Regions from separate parts of the Erwinia pyri genome, predicted to be linked through region 1. Evidence: predicted binding sites of a transcription regulator. Region 1 holds the regulator's gene; each other region holds the start of a gene.
What was found. The regulator PhoB, encoded in region 1, activates phosphate uptake and scavenging genes when phosphate is short. The targets are predictions, from matches to a motif close to CTGTCATAAAACTGNCNNAT.

Region 2: glpT (glycerol-3-phosphate transporter) is a predicted target of PhoB. The motif match lies at 1,990-2,009, and genes of this name have one in related genera.
Region 3: pstS (phosphate ABC transporter substrate-binding protein PstS) is a predicted target of PhoB. The motif match lies at 3,601-3,620, and genes of this name have one in related genera.

The regions. Positions count from the first base shown of each region.
Region 1 is NZ_CP132353.1:3,464,771-3,471,914, reverse strand. Features, by position in the region: gene Q3V30_RS16490 (AAA family ATPase) at 1-2,827, opposite strand, end outside; gene sbcD (exonuclease subunit SbcD) at 2,824-4,047, opposite strand; gene phoB (phosphate response regulator transcription factor PhoB) at 4,238-4,927, shown strand; gene phoR (phosphate regulon sensor histidine kinase PhoR) at 4,951-6,264, shown strand; gene Q3V30_RS16470 (PstS family phosphate ABC transporter substrate-binding protein) at 6,283-7,144, shown strand, end outside.
Region 2 is NZ_CP132353.1:4,254,695-4,261,838, forward strand. Features, by position in the region: gene metR (HTH-type transcriptional regulator MetR) at 1-279, shown strand, start outside; gene Q3V30_RS20145 (YehS family protein) at 378-854, shown strand; gene Q3V30_RS20150 (carboxylate/amino acid/amine transporter) at 909-1,763, opposite strand; gene glpT (glycerol-3-phosphate transporter) at 2,155-3,504, shown strand; gene glpQ (glycerophosphodiester phosphodiesterase) at 3,516-4,568, shown strand; gene yigL (sugar/pyridoxal phosphate phosphatase YigL) at 4,609-5,409, opposite strand; gene pldB (lysophospholipase L2) at 5,482-6,471, opposite strand; gene rhtB (homoserine/homoserine lactone efflux protein) at 6,587-7,144, shown strand, end outside.
Region 3 is NZ_CP132353.1:4,505,775-4,512,918, forward strand. Features, by position in the region: gene glmU (bifunctional UDP-N-acetylglucosamine diphosphorylase/glucosamine-1-phosphate N-acetyltransferase GlmU) at 116-1,486, shown strand; gene glmS (glutamine--fructose-6-phosphate transaminase (isomerizing)) at 1,667-3,499, shown strand; gene pstS (phosphate ABC transporter substrate-binding protein PstS) at 3,726-4,766, shown strand; gene pstC (phosphate ABC transporter permease PstC) at 4,851-5,813, shown strand; gene pstA (phosphate ABC transporter permease PstA) at 5,810-6,697, shown strand; gene pstB (phosphate ABC transporter ATP-binding protein PstB) at 6,741-7,144, shown strand, end outside.

The DNA of each region.
Region 1 (7,144 bases):
GGCTGGCTGAGAGCGCTTCGGCCATCGTCTGCTGAGCCGTTTTCAGACGTTGAGATAGTGCAACAGCGTGTTCATTTAGTGAGTTATGCTGTCCGTTCAGGGTATTTAACTGGCCTTGTAGCGTCTGCCAGCGCTTAAGGCAGGTTTCGCTGCTGTCAGCATGCTGTTTTGAGCGGGCGCGGAGTTGTTGCTGGACCTCCACGGTATCCCGTTCGCCAAACAGCGTGAAGCGCTCTTCCCTGAGTTTTTCCAGCGACTCGCGATCGGTTTTAAGCCGCTGTTCCAGCAGCGTCAGTCGGTTCTGCTCGCTGGCTATCTCTTCCGTCAGCGCCTGATGCTGGGTCACCAGCGTGGTGAGCTGGGGAAGGAGGTCAGTTAGCGCCTGCTCCGCTTTTATCCATTGCTGCCACTCATTTTCACGCTCTGCAAGCCACGACTCCTGCTGGCCCGGTTGCGGCAGCGTTAACCCCGCTTCATGAAGAGAGGTCTGCAACAGGTCGCGCTGCTGGTTAACGCTCTTCTGCTCCTGCGCCAGCAGGCCTTCCTGCTCCTCCAGCGCCTGTTGCGCAGTAAGCAGTTGCTGACTGGTCAACTGCTGCTGCTGCTGCAAAGTCATCAGCGCATTTTGCTGCTTTGTTACGGCATCTTTATGCTGCTGCAGCTCGCGCGCGCTCTGCTGCAGGCTGTGCAGCAGCGACTGCTGCTCTGTTTCCAGCCGCTCCTGTTCTGCCAGCCACGCCTGCGTTTGTTCAGGTTGCTCGGGCGTCAGCGTAAGGGCGAGGGCGGTGATAATCGTCTGCCACTGCGTGCGTAACTGCCCGGCTTCCCGCCGATCCTCATCTGCCGCCTGCTGCTCTTTTTCGGCCAGTGCCTGCAGGTTTTTCAACTGCTCGCGCTTCGCTGTGCCCCGATCTTTCAGCTGCTCAACTTCGGCTCTCAGCCTGGCCAGACGCTGCTGGTTTTCTGAGAGTTCAAGCGCCTGGTAATCCGCCACCGCCGGGTGCTCGCAGGAGCCGCAGAGCGGACAGGGCTGCCCGGCTTCAAGCAGGGCGCGCTGCTGCTCCAGGCTGGCGATCCGCTGCTCCAGTTCACAGCGCTTTTCCAGATCCTGAAGATGCTGATATTTCTCTTTCCAGTCGTTGCGCAGCGCGGCCAGCTGCAGCTCTTCCTGCTGCTGCTGCTTCAGGCTCTCCTGCTGGCTGGCCTGCTGGCGTGCCTGGCGGGCCGCAAGCTGTTGCCACTGTGCAGAGAGCAGAGCCAGCTGCTGCCGCTGTGGGCGCTGCTGGCTGAGCCGCGCCAGCGACTGCTCCAGCTCGCTTTCTGCATGCCGCTGCCGCTGCGCCGCTGCGCTCTTCTCCGCTCCGGCGAAGCGTGCCTGCGCCTGCTCCAGCAGCTGTTGCTGCGGTCTGGCCTGTTGCTCCGCCTGCAGAAGCTGACGCTGAAGCTGGAGAACGCTGTTTCGCTGCTCTTCCGTTCGCGTTTGCCGGACTTTCAGCGCCTTCTCGCTCTGCTGCTGCTGCTCAAAGCGAACGCGCCACAGCGGCAGAGATTCTCCCCAGCGGGCAAAATGCGGATGCTTTTGCTGCCATTCCCGGTGGAGCTGCTGCTGTGCCTGCTTGTCAGTTTGCGCCTGCTGATTTTGTTGCAGCACAACCTGACGGCGTTTGAGTGATTGTTGGTACTCACTTACTTCTTTAGCCAGCCCCTCTGTCTGCTGCCTTATTGAGGCGATGCGGTTATCCAGCGGCAGTACCCTGTCGGCAATCAGCGTCTCCTGCTGCAGGCGATACGCCTCATGCTGTTGACGCGCGTCATCGGCGACTTTCAGCTGTTGGGTACACTCCTCAAGCTGTTGCTGCGCCAGCGCTTTTTGCTGCGAAAGCTGCTGTTGCTGCCTCTCCAGCTGCTGCCACTCCTGCTGATACTGCTCGCGCTGCTGCCAGAGCGGGCGCACCTTTTCTGCTGGCTCTGCCTGGGTGAGACGGGAGAGTTCTGCACCATCCTGCTGCCAGGCGATTTCCGCCTGCTGGCTGGCCTGTTCCGCGCCTTTCACGGCCTGCTGGGCAGCCTGATACTGCTGCTGCCACTGCCATAAAAAATGGTGCCGCTGATGTTGCGAAGTAAGCACCTGCTCCGCTGTGATCAGTTCATCCAATTGGGTTGTGAGTTGTAAGAGCTGCTGCTCTTCCAGCAAGGCCATGCCGCTCGCCTGCGCGCGCAGGGTATCCAGCGCCGCTTTAGCCGTTTTATGGCGTTCAAACACGCTGGCGGAGAGACGGCCATAAATTTCGGTGCCGGTCAGCTCTTCAAGCAGCTCCGCGCGGCTGTTGGCGTCGGCGTTCAGAAACGCCGCAAATTGTCCCTGTGACAGCATCATCGACTTGGTAAAGCGCTCAAAGTCCAGGCCGGTGAGGGCGGTCAGCATCTCCAGCTTATCCTTGACCTTGTCGGCAACGATTTTATTGTCTTCGCAGCGGGCCAGCTCTACGCGCGGCGCCTGCAGGTTACCCTCTACTGCGCCACGCGCCCGGTTCTGGCTCCAGAATGCCCGCCAGGCCACCCCTTTTACCTCAAATTCAACCTCTGCCAGACATTCGGAGGTGTCACGCGTCATCAGATCGTTCTGCGACTGCGAGAGCTTACCCAGCCTTGAGGTCTCGTGATAAAGCGCCAGGCAGATGGCGTCGAGCAGTGTGGTTTTGCCCGCGCCCGTAGGCCCGGTAATGGCAAACAGGCCATTGCTGGCGAAAGGTTCGGCGGTGAAGTCGATCTTCCACTCCCCCTTCAGGGAGTTGAGATTTTTAAAACGCAGCGTCAGGATCTTCATGCCTGCTCCTCATCATCTATCTCGGCCAGCGTCTGTTTAAACAGCGTGGTAGCGCGAGCCAGCCGTTCCGGATCCTCATGCTCCTCAAGCGCCAGTCGGCGACTGAACACCTCCTGCGCGCTCAGCTCGCTCAGCGTCTCATTATTCTGACGGTTAATGACCTGCTCACGCTGCTCCCGGCTGCGACGCAGTAGCACCACCTCCACAGGCAGCTGCTCCGTCAGCTCCTGAATACGACGCTGCAGATCGTTCAGCCAGGCATGGGTGGAAATTTCGATATCGAGCCACACGGTTTTGCCATCTTCACGCGGCAGGATCGCCGCAAGCTGCTGCTCAATCTCTTCCAGCGAGCCTTTGATCATCTGCATGGGCTGAAAGAGCGGGATCGGCAACGCTTCAACGTTACTGAGCCTGCCTTCGGCAAAATCGACCAGAAAGACGCTTTTCTCACGGCCCAGCTCATCAAAGCTGAGCGGAATAGGGGAGCCGCTGTAGCGGATATGATCGCTGTCAGCAATGCGTTGCGCACGATGGATATGCCCCAGCGCAATGTAGTCTGCTGGCGGAAAAGCCTGCGCCGGAAAGGCATCAAGCGTGCCGATGTAGATATCCCTGACCGCATCACTTTTGGTGACGCCAACGGTGGTCAGATGGCCGGTGGCGATAATGGGGAGCGGCAGATTATGCTGTTCACGCACTACCAGTGCCGCCTGCCAACAGCGCTGGTAGTGCTGGGTTATCGCCTCCAGCAGCGTCAGCTGTTTTTCCCGCCCAGACTGGCCTGCCCTGCTGAGGGTAATGTCGCGCGGCCGCAGGAAAGGGATCGCACAGAGCAGCGCGCCGGGCTTGCCTTCGCGCGTGTTGAGCATCAGCACCTGCTGCGCGGGATCGTCACTGGCTGCGGCAATTACCCGGGTATTAAGACAGGCGAGCAGCTCGCGGGATTCGTTCAGCGTGGCCACAGAGTCATGATTTCCCCCCAGCACCACCAGCTCACAGCCGGTTTGCTGCAGCTTCACCACAAAACGGTTGTAGAGTTCACGTGCATAACTGGGCGGCGAACCCGTATCGAAGATATCACCCGCAACGATAATGGCGTCCACCTGCTTTTCCACCGCCTGTTCCAGCAGCCAGTCAATAAAAGCCTGATGTTCCGGAGCGCGGCTTTTGGTGTAAAAGAACTGGCCCAGATGCCAGTCTGACGTGTGGAGTATTCGCATGGGATCCCTCTGAGGCGCAAAGCAGTGCCGACGATTATAAACAGCCCTGCGCAAAACCCCAGCCGCTACCTTCATAAAAGTGTTATAAATCGGCGGGCTGGGGGCTCTTTTTTTCATAAAACTGTCATAAAACTGACGCATAATGGCGCCGCATATCCAGTGGCATTCCGTCACAGTAGCAGGAGCAATAATGGCTAAGCGCATTCTGGTAGTCGAAGATGAAGCCCCAATCCGTGAGATGTTGTGTTTCGTTCTGGAGCAAAATGACTATCAACCGATAGAAGCGGAAGATTATGACAGTGCGGTCAGTATGCTTATCGAACCCTGGCCTGATTTGATCCTGCTGGACTGGATGCTGCCGGGAGGATCGGGCATTCAGTTTATTAAGCACCTGAAGCGTGAAGCGATGACCCGGGAGATCCCAGTGATGATGCTCACGGCGCGTGGCGAAGAAGAGGATCGCGTTCGCGGTCTGGAAGTGGGGGCCGACGACTATATTACCAAGCCATTTTCGCCGAAAGAGCTGGTGGCGCGGATTAAAGCGGTGATGCGCCGCATCTCGCCAATGGCGGTGGAAGAGGTTATTGAAATACAGGGATTGAGCCTCGATCCCTCTTCGCACCGCGTGATGTCTGAGACTCAGCCGCTGGAGATGGGGCCGACAGAGTACAAGCTGCTGCACTTCTTTATGACGCACCCGGAGCGGGTCTACAGCCGCGAGCAGTTGCTTAATCATGTGTGGGGCACTAACGTGTACGTCGAAGATCGTACCGTTGACGTCCATATTCGCCGCTTACGCAAGGCGCTGGAACTGACCGGGCACGATCGCATGGTGCAGACGGTTCGCGGAACAGGTTACCGTTTCTCTGCACGTTACTGATCGTTCGCACTGGAGCCTTTACCGTGTTGGAACGCCTCTCCTGGAAGAGACTGCTGCTGGAGCTGCTGCTGGCCTGCCTGCCTGCCCTGATTTTGGGGCTGCTGGTAGGCTACCTGCCCTGGCTGCTGCTGATCGCCGTGTTGGCCGTAATGGGCTGGCACTTCGCTAATTTACTCCGTTTGTCCCACTGGCTCTGGATCGATCGCAGCATGACGCCGCCAGCCGGTCGCGGAAGTTGGGAGCCGCTCTTTTATGGCCTCTACCAGATGCAGGCGAGAAATCGTCGGCGTCGGCGCGAGCTTGGCCATCTGATTAAGCGTTTCCGCAGCGGAGCGGAGTCGCTGCCCGATGCCGTGGTACTGACCACCGAAGAGGGAACCATCTTCTGGTGCAACGGGCTGGCGCAACAGATGCTGGGGCTGCGCTGGCCGGAGGATAACGGTCAGAACATCCTTAACCTGCTTCGTTACCCCGAATTTACCCGCTACCTCCGCCAGCGCGATTTTACCCGACCGTTGACCCTGGTGCTTAACAGCCATCGCCATCTTGAATTCCGCGTGATGCCCTATTCAGAAGGGCAGTGGCTGCTGGTGGCGCGCGACGTGACGCAGATGCATCAGCTGGAAGGCGCCCGCCGTAACTTCTTCGCCAACGTCAGCCATGAGCTGCGCACGCCGTTAACGGTGCTGCAGGGCTACCTGGAGATGATGAATGACTCCGTCATGGAGGGGCCGCTGCGGGATAAAGCGCTGCATACGATGCAGGAGCAGACCCGCCGCATGGATGGGCTGGTTAAACAGCTGCTGACGCTCTCCCGTATTGAAGCCGCGCCAGCGCTCGATCTGCAGGAAAAAGTCGACGTGCCGTTAATGCTGAAGCTGTTGCAGCGTGAAGCAGAAACCTTGAGCCAGGGGCGGCACGAAATCCATTTCCACAGCGATCAACATCTGCGGGTTTTCGGCAACGACGAGCAGCTGCGAAGCGCCATCTCCAACCTCGTTTATAACTCGGTTAACCACACGCCGCCCGGTACACGCATTGATATCAGCTGGCAGCAAACCCCGCAGGGCGCGCTGTTCAGGGTGAAGGATAATGGTCCGGGCATTTCGCCTGAACATATTCCCCGCCTGACGGAACGTTTTTATCGCGTGGATAAAGCGCGTTCACGGCAAACCGGCGGCAGCGGGCTTGGCCTGGCCATTGTGAAACACGCGTTGAGTCACCATAACGCCCGTCTCGATATCACCAGCGAGCCGGGCGTGGCGACCTGTTTCAGCTTCATCCTGCCGCCAAGGTTGATTGTCAGCCGCGAGTTGGCTCAGAATGCGGTTCGTTGATCGAACCGGATACCTGAGATGAAAAAGCTGTTTCTGCTCGCCCTGACCTGTTTCAGCCTGATGGCGCAGGCCGAAGAGGGGATGCTGGCCGGGAATCTGACCAGCGTCGGCTCAGATACGCTCGGCAATCTGATGACGCTGTGGGGCGAGAGTTTCAACCGACAATATCCCGGCGTGAATGTGCAGGTTCAGGCAGCCGGCTCCTCTACTGCGCCTACCGCCCTCGCTGCAGGCGCGGCACAGATCGGCGCGATGAGCCGTCCCATGCAGGCTGTGGAGCGCCAGCTGTTTGAAGCGCGCTATGGTTATCCGCCGCTGGCTGTGCCGGTGGCTATGGATGCGCTGGTGGTGGTGGTGAATCAGGACAACCCCTTGCAGGGGCTTAACACCAAACAGCTCGATGCCATTTTCTCTGTGACCCGCCGCTGCGGAGCCGCTGCGGCCATCAATCACTGGGGCGATCTCAACCTGACACAATCCGGCTGGCCTGAACGTCCGCTGCAACGCTTTGGCCGTAATTCCGCTTCCGGCACCTGGGGTTTCTTCAAGCAGCAGGCGCTCTGTAACGGTGATTTCCGCAATGATGTCAGCGAGTATCCGGGTTCCGCGGCCGTGGTGCAGGCCGTGGCCGACACGCTGAATGCCATTGGTTATGCCAGTATGGGGATCCACCTCTCCGGCGTAAAAACGCTGCCGGTATCTCGTGACGGAACGGCGTGGATTGCGCCAAATGCAGAGACTATTCGCAGCGGTAGCTATCCCTATGCGCGTAAGCTTTATCTTTATGTTAATAAACCGCCCGGTAAACCGCTGGAGCCGATTGCGGCTGCTTTCCTTCAGCACGTGCTTTCCGATCGGGGCCAGGCGTGGGTGACTCAGG
Region 2 (7,144 bases), 790 kb from region 1:
CTGCTGTTAATTCAGATGGTGTCGGCAGGCATGGGCATTGCCGCGCTGCCTCACTGGGTGGTAGAAAGCTTTGAAAATCAGGGCGTGGTGGTTACCAAAACGTTGGGTGAAGGGCTATGGAGCCGCCTTTATGCCGCCGTCCGCGATGGCGAGCAGCGTCAGCCGGTTACCGAGGCTTTTATCCGCTCTGCCCGCCAGCATGCCTGTGACCATTTACCCCGCGTGAAAGATGCTTCCCAACCCGGGACGCCCCTGCCTGGTACGCTGGCTCACTCCTGATTTATCTCTCCCGCTTAATCTCTGGCGGGTTTTCCTGCATCAGGGGCCATTTGTCTCTATAATGCGCCCAACAGACTTTGATCCCTGATGAGATTTTTATGACGAATAATGATGTTCTGCGCAGCGTGCGCTACATGCTGGATTTAAGCGATGCCCAGGTCGTAGCGATCCTGGCGCTGGCAGAAACCGAGGTCAGCGAAGCGGAAGTGCACAGTTTCCTGAAAAAAGAGGATGAGCCAGGCTACCGCGACTGCCCGGATGTGATTATGGGCTACTTCCTGAACGGCCTGATTTTCCAGCGTCGCGGAAAGAGCGAAGAGGCCCCTGCCCCCTCTATCGAACGCAAAATGACTAACAACATCATCATGAAGAAGCTGCGTGTTGCGTTTGATCTGAAAACCACTGACATTCTTGAGACCCTCAAGCTGGCGGACTTTGCCGTAGGTCAGTCTGAGATTGGCGCTATCTTCCGTAAGCCTGGCCATAAAAATTACCGCGAATGCGGCGACCAGATCCTGCGTAACTTCCTTAAAGGGTTAACGCAGAAGATCCGCCCGGCGGTAAAAGCGAAATAATGCGTAAAGGGCAGCACTCTGCTGCCCTTTACAGTTTCCGGAAGCGGATGCCGATTACCGGTTTTTAATAACCCAGTGTCGGTGGACTAACAGAGAAGCGAAAATGACCGCTGCGCCAATGATAAAACTTGGCCAGTGCGGCTGCTGCTGCCAGATAGCCAGGTTGACCAACAGGCCTGCAGGCACATGCATATTGTTCATAATCCCCAACGTCCCGGCATCCACCTGCGTCGCGCCGTAGTTCCACATGAAATAGCCTAATCCTGAAGCGACAACGCCCAGCCAGATCAGAATGCCCCACTGGAGGGAGGTCGTGGGTAGCTTTTGCGGATTCCCCCACAGGAACCAGGCCAGCACCGCGATTAACGCCGCCCCAAGGTAGAACCAGGAGAAGGCGGTATGCTGTGGCATCGGACGGATCTCCTGCAACCGTTTATAGCCCACCATACCGACAGCAAAGATAATGTTTGCCAGCTGTACCAGCATCAGGCCGAACCAGAAATGTTCGCTCACCTTGTCATAACGGATGATGGCTGCACCGCCCACCGCCAGCAGCGCGCTCAGGGCATATCCCCAGCGCACGCCGCGCCCTTTCAGAAGATCGTAAATCAGCGTGACATAGAGCGGCGTCATCACGGTAAACAGCAGAAATTCTGACACGCTGAGGTAGAGATAGGCCTGGAAACTCACCAGATACATCACCCCGAGCTGTAAAGCGCCAACGCCCATATAGAGCAGCAGCGTGGAAGGCCGGTAGCCTTTCCAGCGCAAAAAGGGCAGGAATACTACCGCTGCCAGCAGCAGGCGAACCAGTACGGAAAACACGCTGTCTACCTGCCCGGCCAGGTATTCACCTATCAGGCTGAAAGAAAATGCCCACAAGATTGTGGTGACAATCAGTAACGTCACAATAAAAACTCTGCAGTGAAAAGTGGCCGTAGTGTAGCGAAATGCACGAAGTCACAGGGAATTATTTGGTTTACATCTGAGCATTTAAAATACATCTGCACTGTGGCTTTGAAAGATGTTCGCTAACGAAAGTCATTTTCTTAACGCTTTCCAAACCCAACTTTTTATCATTCCCCCTTCACAAGCCTGACACGTTTTGTCGCGCTAATTCACAGATACGGTTTTTTTGTCATAAAAATGTAACATTTGAGTTTCGCTTCACAGTCTGCTGAGCGTTTTACGCCTATTCTTTGCGCGAAAAGGAACATTGTGTCCGTTTTTCCGGCAATCCTTTCGTTATGACGCGCCATAAGGCGCTAAAAAGAGAATAAACCGCCCATCGGAGGCTCACATGTTAAGTATTTTTAAGCCAGCCCCTCACCAGCCTCGTGTAGAGGCCGGCAAGGTAGATCCGCTCTACCGCAAGCTGCGCTGGCAAATTTTCCTGGGAATTTTCTTCGGTTATGCTGCCTATTATCTGGTTCGCAAAAACTTTGCTCTCGCCATGCCCTATCTGATTGAGCAGGGTTTTTCCCGTGGCGACCTCGGGTTTGCGCTCTCTGGCATCTCTATCGCCTACGGCTTTTCAAAATTTATCATGGGCTCGGTCTCTGACCGCTCTAACCCCAGAGTCTTTTTGCCTGCCGGGTTGATCCTGGCCGCCGCGGTTATGCTCTTTATGGGGTTCGTCCCCTGGGCCACCTCCAGCATTATGGTGATGTTCGTGCTGCTGTTTTTATGCGGCTGGTTTCAGGGAATGGGATGGCCTCCCTGTGGCCGCACTATGGTGCACTGGTGGTCGCAAAAAGAGCGCGGAGGGGTGGTTTCCGTCTGGAACTGCGCGCATAACGTAGGCGGCGGCATTCCTCCTCTGCTGTTCTTGCTGGGCATGGCGTGGTTTAACGACTGGAAAGCGGCGCTCTATATGCCAGCCTTTGGCGCTATCGTGATTGCCCTCTTTGCCTTTGCCATGATGCGCGATACGCCGCAATCCTGCGGCCTGCCGCCGATTGAAGAGTACAAAAATGATTATCCGCCGGACTATGATGAAAAACATGAAGAAGAGCTGACCGCCAGGCAAATCTTTATGCAATATATTTTGCCGAATAAATTGCTGTGGTATATCGCGCTGGCGAACGTGTTTGTCTATCTGCTGCGTTACGGCATTCTTGACTGGTCACCTACTTACCTGAAAGAAGTGAAGCATTTCGCGCTGGATAAATCCTCCTGGGCTTACTTTTTCTATGAATATGCAGGGATCCCCGGCACGCTGCTGTGTGGCTGGATGTCTGACAAAGTCTTTAAAGGCAATCGTGGCGCCACCGGCGTATTCTTTATGGTGTTGGTCACCATTGCCACCGTAATCTACTGGATGAACCCGGCAGGTAATCCCGGCATTGATATGGCTTGTATGATCGCCATCGGCTTCCTGATTTATGGGCCTGTCATGCTGATTGGCCTGCATGCGTTAGAGCTGGCTCCGAAAAAAGCGGCCGGAACAGCGGCAGGGTTTACCGGTTTATTTGGTTACCTGGGCGGCTCTGTGGCAGCCAGCGCTATCGTCGGCTATACCGTAGACTTTTTCGGCTGGGACGGAGGCTTTATCATCATGATTGGCGGCTGTGTACTGGCTGTGCTGTTGCTGGTGTTAACTATGCTGAGTGAAAACAAGCATAAACAGCAGCTGAAGCAGGCGGAATAACGGGAGAGTCCATGTTAATTAAAACAGTCGTGGCCACCATCCTGATGGCCTCTTCACTCTGCGCTATGGCTGCGCAGTCGGACAAAATTGTTATTGCCCATCGGGGAGCCAGCGGCTATTTGCCGGAACATACGCTTCCTGCCAAGGCGATGGCCTATGCCCAGGGAGCGGACTTTCTGGAGCAGGATTTGGTCATGACCAAAGATGACCGGTTAGTCGTGCTGCACGATCATTACCTTGATCGTGTGACAGATGTTGCCGACCGTTATCCTACCCGTGCCAGAAAGGATGGACGTTACTACGCTATCGACTTCACGCTGGCCGAGATTAAAGGCCTGAAATTCTCAGAAGGGTTTACCGTAGAGAACGGCAGGAAAAAGCAGACGTTCCCAAAACGCTTTCCTCTGGGGAAATCTGACTTCCGCGTCCACACCTTTGAGGAGGAGATCGAATTCATTCAGGGACTGAATTACTCTACAGGTAAAAACATCGGGATTTACACGGAGATTAAAGCGCCCTGGTTTCATCGCCAGGAGGGCAAAGATATCTCCGCTAAAGTGCTCGATGTCCTGAAGAAGTACGGTTACAGCGATAAAAAAGATCCTGTGTACCTGCAGTGTTTTGATTACAACGAAGTGAAGCGGATCAAAACGGAGCTGGAGCCACAGCGAGGGATGAACCTCAAGCTGGTCCAGTTAATCACTGAAACCAGCTCGAAAGAGACGCAGGAGCAGCAGAACGGCAAATGGGTGAACTACAGCTACGACTGGATGTTTAAACCTGGCGCCATGAAGCAAGTGGCTGAGTACGCCGATGGAATTGGGCCGGATTATCATATGCTGGTGGCGGCGACATCGACTAAGGGTCATATTCGTCTGACCGGGATGGTGAAAGAAGCGCACCAGGCCAGAATGGTGGTTCATCCTTATACCGTCCGGGCAGACCAGCTTCCCGCTTGGGTAGATAATGTCGATCAGCTCTACGATGTGCTCTACAACCAGGCTAACGTAGACGGCTTATTCACTGATTTCCCTGATAAAGCAGTTCACTTCCTGCATCAGTAAACCTCTTCCGCCCCGGTGCGCCTGGGCGGAAGATGGCTGGCTACACGTTGTAAAGCTTACGCAGATAGTGGGGCACAGCGTTATCCGCATTGGATCCAATCACTTCCAGCTCCGGCAGCAGATCTTTCAGACGATGGTGCGAATTGCTCATGATGCACCCCTTGCCAGCCATGGTCAGCATCTCTTTATCATTCATACCGTCACCAAAGGAGATGCACTCTTTCAGGCCAAAGCCCAGAGAGCGGGCAACGGCGTCCAGCGCATGGCCTTTCGACACCCCGCCCGCCATCACTTCCAGACAGGTCGGCAGCGAGAAGCTGACGTTAACGCGATCGCCCCAGCGAGCCACCAGCGCCTCCTCGAGCGGGATCAGCAGCTCAGGTTTACCACAGGTAAAGAACACCTTGCTGATGCCATCCGTTGCCAGCGAACCTGGCTCATAGATCTGGTAATTGAAGTCAGACTCGCGGAAGAAATCCATCTCTTCAGGACGGTTACGGTTCAGGAACCACTCTTCATCGCGGTAGACGTTGGTAAAAATATCCTCATGGCTGTGATGCAGCGCAAACAGCTCGCGGGCAATGTCTTCATCCAGATTGTGGCTGAAAACCAGCTCGCCAGCGGTGTTGTGCACGCGCGCGCCGTTAGAGGTGATCATAAAAGCGTCAATCCCCAGACTGTCCCGCATTTGCGCCACATCAATGTAGTGACGGCCGGTGGCGAAGATAAAATTCACCCCCTTGCGAGTCATCAGCTGCAGCGTTTCACGGGCGAAAGGAGATAAACGGTGATCCGGTGACAACAGCGTGCCGTCAAGATCGGAAGCAACAATAGGGTACATAAAACCTCTGGTTAGTCTGTTATCGGGCAGTCTGGCTGGCCCGCTACTGAGTCACATCTGAGTAGTGCAAAATCAATGCCTGGAGAAAAACGCCACGATGGCTTCCAGCGCTTCGGCACGCATGCTGTCTTTTTCAAACAAGATCTCATGACGCGCGCCTGCAATAACCTGCGGTTTTCCCCCTTCACAGGGCTGCCCCGCGGCGGTCATAGCCTGACAAAACAGATCCTGAGCCCGGTTATCCACCACCTTGTCCGCACCGGCCTGCAACAGCAGTAGCGGTGTGGCGATCTCCTTCGCCCGGCTGATAATACTCTGCCCGGCCTGCATCCCTTCACGCACCCAATGATAGGTTGGGCCGCCCACGCGCAGGCCGGGGTCATCAGCATAGAAACGCAGGTTGCGCCGGTAGCGCTCACGGCTGTGGGTCAGTTCATTGATGCCAAAAGGTCTGGCACGCCATTTTCCGGTGCCGATGGCATAACCGTCCCGCAGCGCCGGGCGTTTCTCAGCCCACTCCAGGATGCGGTTCGCCATCCAGACCGGCATCGGGAGAAAGATACCGAACATCGGCGAAGCCAGCACCACCGCGTCAAAAGCCGCAGGTTCTCTTGCCAGCATCAGCGTTAAAATTGCCCCGCCCATGGAGTGAGCCAGCGCATAACGGTGCCGGTAATGGCCGCCAGCCACTTCCCTGCGATAAAGCGTTTGCAAATCGTCGACATAATGGTCAAACGCTTCGACGTGACCCCGGTGAGAATCCTGCAGCAGGCGGCCAGAGCGGCCCTGACCACGATGGTCAATAATGATGATGTCATAACCGCACTGAAACAGATCATAGGCCAGCTCAGGATATTTCACATAGCTTTCGATCCTTCCCGGACAGAGCAGGATAACTTTGTCGTGACGTGCAGAAGTGAAACGGACATAGCGTATTTTGACGTTTTCCACGCCGGTGAATTCGCGCTCTTCACGCTGCTGCCAGAAGTCCAGCAGCGGCCCCGTAGCAAAAGCAGCAAACGCTTTTTCACGCGTTGGCCAGCCCTTTTTTTGACTCGTCATCGGCTTCAGCCCTTACTCCCTTTTCACCACCCGGAAGGGATAATCTCATTCCGTAGCGCAACCGCAAACAATGACGTATTGTGTCATACTTCTGCGCTATCAGGGAGCGTTACCCATGACCATCGAATGGTGGCTGGCTTATCTTTTAACCACCAGCATCTTAAGTCTTTCACCCGGTTCCGGGGCGATCAATACCATGAGTACCGGCATCAGCCACGGCTATCGTGGCGCAGTGGCCTCCATTTCCGGCCTGCAGGTTGGCCTGTCACTGCACATCCTGCTGGTGGGCATTGGCCTGGGCGCCCTCTTCTCACAATCTCTGCTGGCTTTTGAGATCCTGAAGTGGGCCGGGGCTGCCTATCTGGTCTGGCTGGGCATTCAGCAGTGGCGCTCTGCCGGTGGCATCGATCTGCAGGCGGTGGCAAAAGCGATGCCGCGCAGAAAGCTGTTTAAGCGCGCGGTTCTGGTGAACCTGACTAACCCGAAAAGCATTGTTTTCCTGGCGGCGCTGTTCCCGCAGTTCATCCTTCCTCATCAGCCGCAGGCTGTGCAGTATCTGGTATTGGGCGTGACGACGGTGGTGGTCGATATCATCGTGATGATTGGCTACGCCATGTTGGCTAAACGCATTGCCGGGTGGATCAAAGGGCCGCGTCAGATGAAATTGCTGAAC
Region 3 (7,144 bases), 1.0 Mb from region 1:
AGCAGCCCGAATGCCAGTCAGGAAACTGACTGGCATTTTTTTTGCTGAGAAAAATGTAGTATTTTCACAGCTAAACCGTTTTACTTCCGTTTAATTACTGAATTTCAGGATGTCTATGTCTAACAGCGCAATGAGCGTGGTGATCCTTGCTGCCGGCAAGGGTACCCGTATGTACTCCGATCTGCCGAAAGTACTGCATCGCCTGGCCGGAAAGCCGATGGTGCAACATGTTATCGATGCGGCGAACAAGCTTGGCGCCGCCCATGTCCATCTGGTTTATGGTCACGGTGGCGAGCTGCTGCAGTCCGCCCTGCCTGAGCCTTCGCTTAACTGGGTACTGCAGGCGGAACAGCTGGGTACAGGCCATGCCATGCAGCAGGCCGCGCCGCACTTTGCTGACGACGAAGACATTCTGATGCTCTATGGCGACGTGCCGCTGATCTCGGTAGAGACGCTGCAACGTTTGCAGCAGGCCAAACCTGAAGGCGGCATCGCCCTGCTGACGGTGATGCTGGATAATCCAACCGGTTACGGCCGCATCCTGCGTGAGAATGGCTCGGTGGTGGGCATTATCGAACAGAAAGACGCCTCCCCTGCCCAGCTGGCGATCAAAGAGATCAACACCGGCATTCTGATGGCTAACGGCGCCGATCTGAAGCGCTGGCTAAGCAAGCTGACCAATAACAACGCTCAGGGTGAATATTATATCACCGATATTATCGCCCTTGCCCATCAGGAAGGTCGCGTTACTGAAGCGGTGCATCCCGACCGGACCACCGAAACGGAAGGGGTGAATAACCGCCTGCAGCTGTCTCAGCTTGAGCGCGTCTTTCAGGCGGAACAGGCTGAGAAACTGCTACTGGCAGGCGTGATGCTGAAAGACCCCGCCCGTTTCGATCTGCGTGGTGAGCTGATCCACGGACGAGACGTCGAAATCGATACCAATGTGATTATTGAAGGCCGGGTAACGCTGGGCAACCGGGTCAAAATTGCCAGCGGCTGCATCCTGAAAAACTGTGTGATTGGCGATGATTGTGAAATCAGCCCCTACAGCGTGGTGGAAGAAGCGGAACTCGCTGCGGCCTGCACCATCGGTCCGTTTGCCCGTCTGCGCCCTGGCTCTCAGCTGGCAGAAGGCGCCCACGTAGGCAACTTTGTCGAAATGAAAAAGGCATCGTTAGGGAGAGGCTCTAAAGCGGGGCATCTGAGTTACCTTGGCGACGCGAAAATCGGCGCAAACGTCAATATCGGTGCCGGCACCATCACCTGTAACTACGATGGCGTCAATAAATCGCTGACGATAATTGGCGATGATGTCTTCGTGGGATCTGATACCCAGCTGGTGGCGCCGGTCTCGGTGGCTTCTGGCACAACCATTGCGGCTGGCACCACAGTCATGAAAGATGTCCCGACCGCCGGGCTGGTTTACAACCGCAAAGAGCAGAATCTGAAAACAGACTGGCAGCGGCCGGTGAAGAAGAAGTAAACCAATCGGGCAGCGCAGGCTGCCCCTCTATTTCAGAGGAGGGACTCATCCCTCCCGCAAGTGCAGTTATAAATATAATCCCCACTCTCTACAAAGGCTCGGGGAACCGGTAAAACCGGACTAATCAGGTCAGAAGACAAAGTTAATGATCCACAGGGTCATGACGACAGGAATAACATTATGTGTGGAATTGTAGGTGCAGTTGCCCAGCGTGATATCGCTGAAATCCTGCTGGAAGGGTTACGCCGCCTCGAGTATCGGGGTTATGACTCTGCCGGTGTGGCAGTGGTCACCGCAGAAGGCCAGGTGACGCGTCTGCGTCGTCTGGGAAAAGTCGCTAAGCTGGCCGAAGCAGCGGAAACCACCCCGCTGGTGGGCGGCACGGGGATTGCGCACACGCGCTGGGCTACGCACGGAGAGCCTTCCGAGGCTAACGCGCATCCCCATATCTCTGAACATATCATCATTGTTCATAACGGCATCATTGAAAACCACGAACCCTTGCGTGAACTGCTGATGGAACGGGGCTATATCTTCGCCTCTGAGACCGATACTGAAGTGGTGGCTCACCTGGTTCACTGGGAGCAGAAACAGCAGGGCGGCACGCTGCGTGAAGTGGTACTGCGCGTGATCCCTCAGCTGCGCGGTGCGTATGGCATGGTGATTATGGACAGCCGCGATCCTTCGGTGCTGGTGGCTGCGCGTTCCGGCAGCCCGCTGGTGATTGGCCGTGGCGTGGGTGAGAACTTTATCGCTTCCGATCAGCTGGCCCTGTTGCCGGTGACGCGCCGCTTTATCTACCTCGAAGAGGGCGATATTGCAGAGATCACCCGCCGTGACGTGAAAATCGTTAACCGTCAGGGTGAGTCCGTAGCGCGCAGCGAAATCGAATCTACCGTGCAGTACGATGCGGGCGACAAAGGCCAGTTCCGTCACTACATGCAGAAAGAGATTTATGAACAGCCGATGGCGATCAAAAACACGCTGACCGGGCGCTTCAGCCACGGTGAAGTGGATCTCTCTGAGCTGGGCCCGAATGCCAACGAGCTGCTGAAGCAGGTGGAGCATATCCAGATCGTGGCCTGCGGCACCTCTTACAACTCCGGCATGGTATCGCGTTACTGGTTTGAAGCGCTGGCAAACGTCCCTTGTGACGTCGAAATCGCGTCAGAATTCCGCTATCGCAAATCGGCAGTGCGTAAAAACAGCCTGCTGATTACTCTCTCTCAGTCTGGCGAAACCGCGGATACTCTGGCGGCACTGCGTCTCTCTAAAGAGCTGGGCTATCTGGGATCGCTGGCTGTCTGTAACGTGGCCGGCTCGTCGCTGGTGCGCGAATCCGATCTGGCGCTGATGACCAAAGCTGGCACCGAAATTGGCGTGGCTTCCACCAAAGCCTTCACCACCCAGCTGACCGTACTGCTGATGCTGGTGGCGAAAGTGGGCCGCCTGAAAGGGATGGACGCGCAGATCGAGCATGACATCGTGCACGGCCTGCAGGCGCTGCCAAGCCGTATCGAGCAGATGCTGTCACAAGATAAGCTGATTGAAACGCTGGCTGAAGAGTTCTCCGATAAGCATCATGCGCTATTCCTGGGCCGCGGCGATCAGTACCCGATCGCCATGGAAGGGGCGCTGAAGCTGAAAGAGATCTCCTATATTCACGCGGAAGCCTATGCGGCAGGCGAACTCAAGCATGGCCCGCTGGCGCTGATTGATGCCGATATGCCGGTGATCGTGGTTGCACCCAATAACGAACTGCTGGAAAAGCTGAAGTCGAATATTGAAGAGGTTCGCGCGCGCGGCGGCCTGCTCTATGTCTTTGCGGACCAGGATGCCGGTTTCAGCAACTCGGAAGGGATGCGCATTATCCCGTTACCGCACGTTGAGGAGATTATTGCCCCTATCTTCTACACCGTGCCGTTGCAGATGCTCTCCTATCATGTGGCGCTGATCAAGGGTACGGATGTTGACCAGCCGCGTAACCTGGCGAAGTCAGTAACGGTGGAATAACGCCCCCTTTCAACACGCTGCAGTAACAAACCCCACTTTGTGGGGTTTTCTTTTGCCATTTTCCGCCCGAGCCTGCAGTCACCCGTTCAAAAAAACAGCCACTGTCATATAACTGTCACAAACCGTACATTTTACTGTCATCAAACTGTCCTATTTTGCCTCCAGCAGCAATCAATATTCCTGTTAAAACGGCGTAAAGCCTGACTTGAAATCCCCTGGAGGGAACATGACACTGATGCAAAAAACCCTGGCTCAATGCGTAGCTTTAACTCTTTCATTGAGCGCGGTTTCTGCAATTGCCGCCACTAATCTGACCGGCGCTGGCGGCACCTTCCCGGCGCCTGTTTATAACAAATGGGCTGCTGACTACAACACCGCAACCGGCGCACAGGTTAACTATCAGGGCATCGGTTCTTCCGGCGGTGTAAAACAGATCATTGCTAAAACTGTTGATTTCGGTGCTTCTGATGCGCCAATGAAAGATGAAGATCTGCAGAAAAACGGCCTGTTCCAGTTCCCTACCGTGATCGGTGGCGTGGTGCTGGCCGTGAATATCCCGGGCATCAAATCTGGTCAGCTGACGCTGGACGGCAAAACCGTGGGCGACATCTACCTGGGTAACATCAAAAAGTGGAACGACCCGGCTATTACCAAGCTGAACCCGGGCGTGAAACTGCCAGACAGCAACATCAACGTGGTTCGCCGCGCTGACGGTTCAGGCACCTCATTCGTGTTCACCAGCTACCTGGCTAAAGTTAACAGCGACTGGAACAGCAAAATTGGTAAAGGCAATACCGTAAACTGGCCTGTGGGTCTTGGCGGTAAAGGCAACGACGGCGTTGCGGCCTTCGTACAGCGTCTGCCTGGCTCCATCGGCTACGTTGAGTACGCCTATGCCAAACAGAACAGCCTGGCTTACACCAAACTGATTGATGCCGATGGCAAAGCCGTTGAGCCGGGCGAGAAGAGTTTCAGCAACGCCGCGAAAGGCGCTAACTGGAGCGAATCGTTCGCGCAGGACCTGACTTATCAGAAAGGTGATGATGCCTGGCCGATCTCTTCCACCACCTTCATTCTGGTGCACAAAGAGCAGGCAAATGCTGAGAAAGGGGCTGCTGTGCTGAAGTTCTTTGACTGGGCATACAAAAACGGTGGCAAAACCACTAACAGCCTGGACTACGCTTCACTGCCGGACTCTGTTGTTGAGCAGGTTCGCGCAGCATGGAAAACCAACGTAAAAGACAGCTCGGGTAAAGCGCTTTACTAAGCGGTTGTAGGGGCCGGTTAATCCGGCCTGTTCTATCGGGCGGCATCGTGGTGTCGCCCCTACACTTTCACTATCGGGAATCCTATGGCTGAAACCAAGCCGACATTTAAAGCTCCGGGAAAACAGGGTGACGTCATCTTCGGTGCGCTGGTAAAACTGGCTGCGCTGATTGTGCTGTTTCTGCTCGGCGGCATTATTGTCTCTCTGATCCTCTCCTCCTGGCCCAGCATGCAGAAGTTCGGCTTCTCCTTCCTGTGGACCAAAACCTGGGATGCTCCCAACGAACAATTTGGTGCGCTGGTGCCCATTTATGGCACCGTCGTGACCTCGGTAATTGCGTTAGTTATCGCCGTTCCGGTGAGTTTTGGTATCGCGCTGTTCCTGACAGAACTTGCCCCTAACTGGCTTAGGCGCCCTCTGGGTGTGGCGATTGAGCTGCTGGCCGCGATCCCCAGTATTGTTTATGGCATGTGGGGCCTGTTTATCTTCGCCCCGCTGTTCGCTACCTACTTCCAGACGCCGCTGGGCGACCTGATGGCGAATATTCCCATCGTCGGCGCGCTCTTCTCCGGTCCTGCGTTTGGGATTGGCATTCTGGCTGCCGGGATTATTCTGGCGATCATGATCATCCCCTACATCGCTTCGGTGATGCGCGACGTGTTTGAACAGACGCCGGTAATGATGAAAGAGTCGGCCTACGGTATTGGCTGCACGACCTGGGAAGTGATCTGGCGGGTGGTGCTTCCGTTCACCAAAAATGGCGTGATAGGCGGCGTGATGCTGGGCCTGGGTCGCGCGCTGGGTGAAACCATGGCGGTGACCTTTATTATCGGTAATACCTATCAGCTGGACAGCCCTTCGCTCTTTATGCCGGGGAACAGTATCACCTCGGCGCTGGCAAACGAATTTGCTGAAGCTGAATCGGGCGTGCATACCGCTGCCCTGATGGAGCTGGGTCTGATCCTGTTTGTGATCACCTTTATCGTGCTGGCCTGCTCAAAGCTCATGATTTTGCGTCTGGCAAAAAGTGAAGGAGCGCGTTCATGACCACCATGGAAATGCAGACTCGTGCTGAGCTGTTAGCGTCACGCCGTAAGATGCAGGCATGGCGCCGGATGAAGAACCGCATTGCCCTGACCCTGTCGCTGCTGACCATGGCGTTTGGGCTCTTCTGGCTGGTGTGGATCCTGTTTGCCACCGTGACGCGCGGCGTGGACGGCATGACGCTGTCGCTGTTTACTGAAAATACGCCGCCGCCAAATACGGCGGGCGGCGGTCTGGCTAACGCCATTGCGGGCAGCGGCTTGCTGATCCTCTGGTCCACGGTGATTGGTACGCCGCTGGGGATCATGGCGGGTATCTATCTGGCGGAGTACGGGCGTAAATCCTGGCTCGCAGAAGTGATCCGTTTTATTAACGATATCCTGCTCTCTGCGCCGTCGATTGTGGTTGGCCTGTTTGTTTACACCATTGTGGTGGCTCAGATGCAGCACTTCTCGGGCTGGGCTGGTGTGGTTGCCCTGGCGCTTCTGCAGATCCCGATTGTTATCCGTACTACGGAAAACATGCTGAAACTGGTGCCGGACAGCCTGCGTGAAGCGGCCTATGCGCTGGGCACGCCGAAATGGAAGATGATTTCAGCTATTACGCTCAAGGCCTCTGTCTCCGGCATCCTCACCGGGGTACTGCTGGCGATTGCCCGTATTGCCGGAGAGACCGCTCCGCTGCTGTTTACGTCGCTCTCTAACCAGTTCTGGAGCACCGATATGATGCAGCCGCTGGCTAACCTGCCGGTGACCATCTTTAAATTCGCCATGAGCCCGTTTGCCGAATGGCAGAGCCTGACCTGGGCGGGCGTGCTGCTGATTACCCTCTGCGTGCTGCTGCTGAATATCCTGGCGCGCGTCGTTTTCGCCCGTAGTAAACATTAATTTTTTGGCGCGGCTACGGCGGCGCGAATAAGCGAGAAACAGAATGGCTGACAACACCTCACGTAAGATGATTCAGGTTCGTGATTTGAACTTTTACTACGGTAAATTTCATGCGCTGAAAAACATCAATCTGGATATCGCCAAAAACCAGGTGACCGCCTTTATCGGCCCGTCAGGCTGCGGCAAGTCCACCCTGCTGCGTACCTTTAACAAGATGTTCTCACTTTACCCGGAGCAGCGCGCCGAAGGCGAAATCATGCTGGATGGGGAAAATATTCTCACCGCCAGCCAGGATATCGCCCTGCTGCGCGCCCGCGTGGGCATGGTATTCCAGAAGCCCACGCCGTTCCCGATGTCCATTTATGACAACATTGCGTTTGGCGTACGTCTGTTTGAAAAGCTGTCGCGCGCTGATATGGATGAGCGCGTGCAGTGGGCGCTGACCAA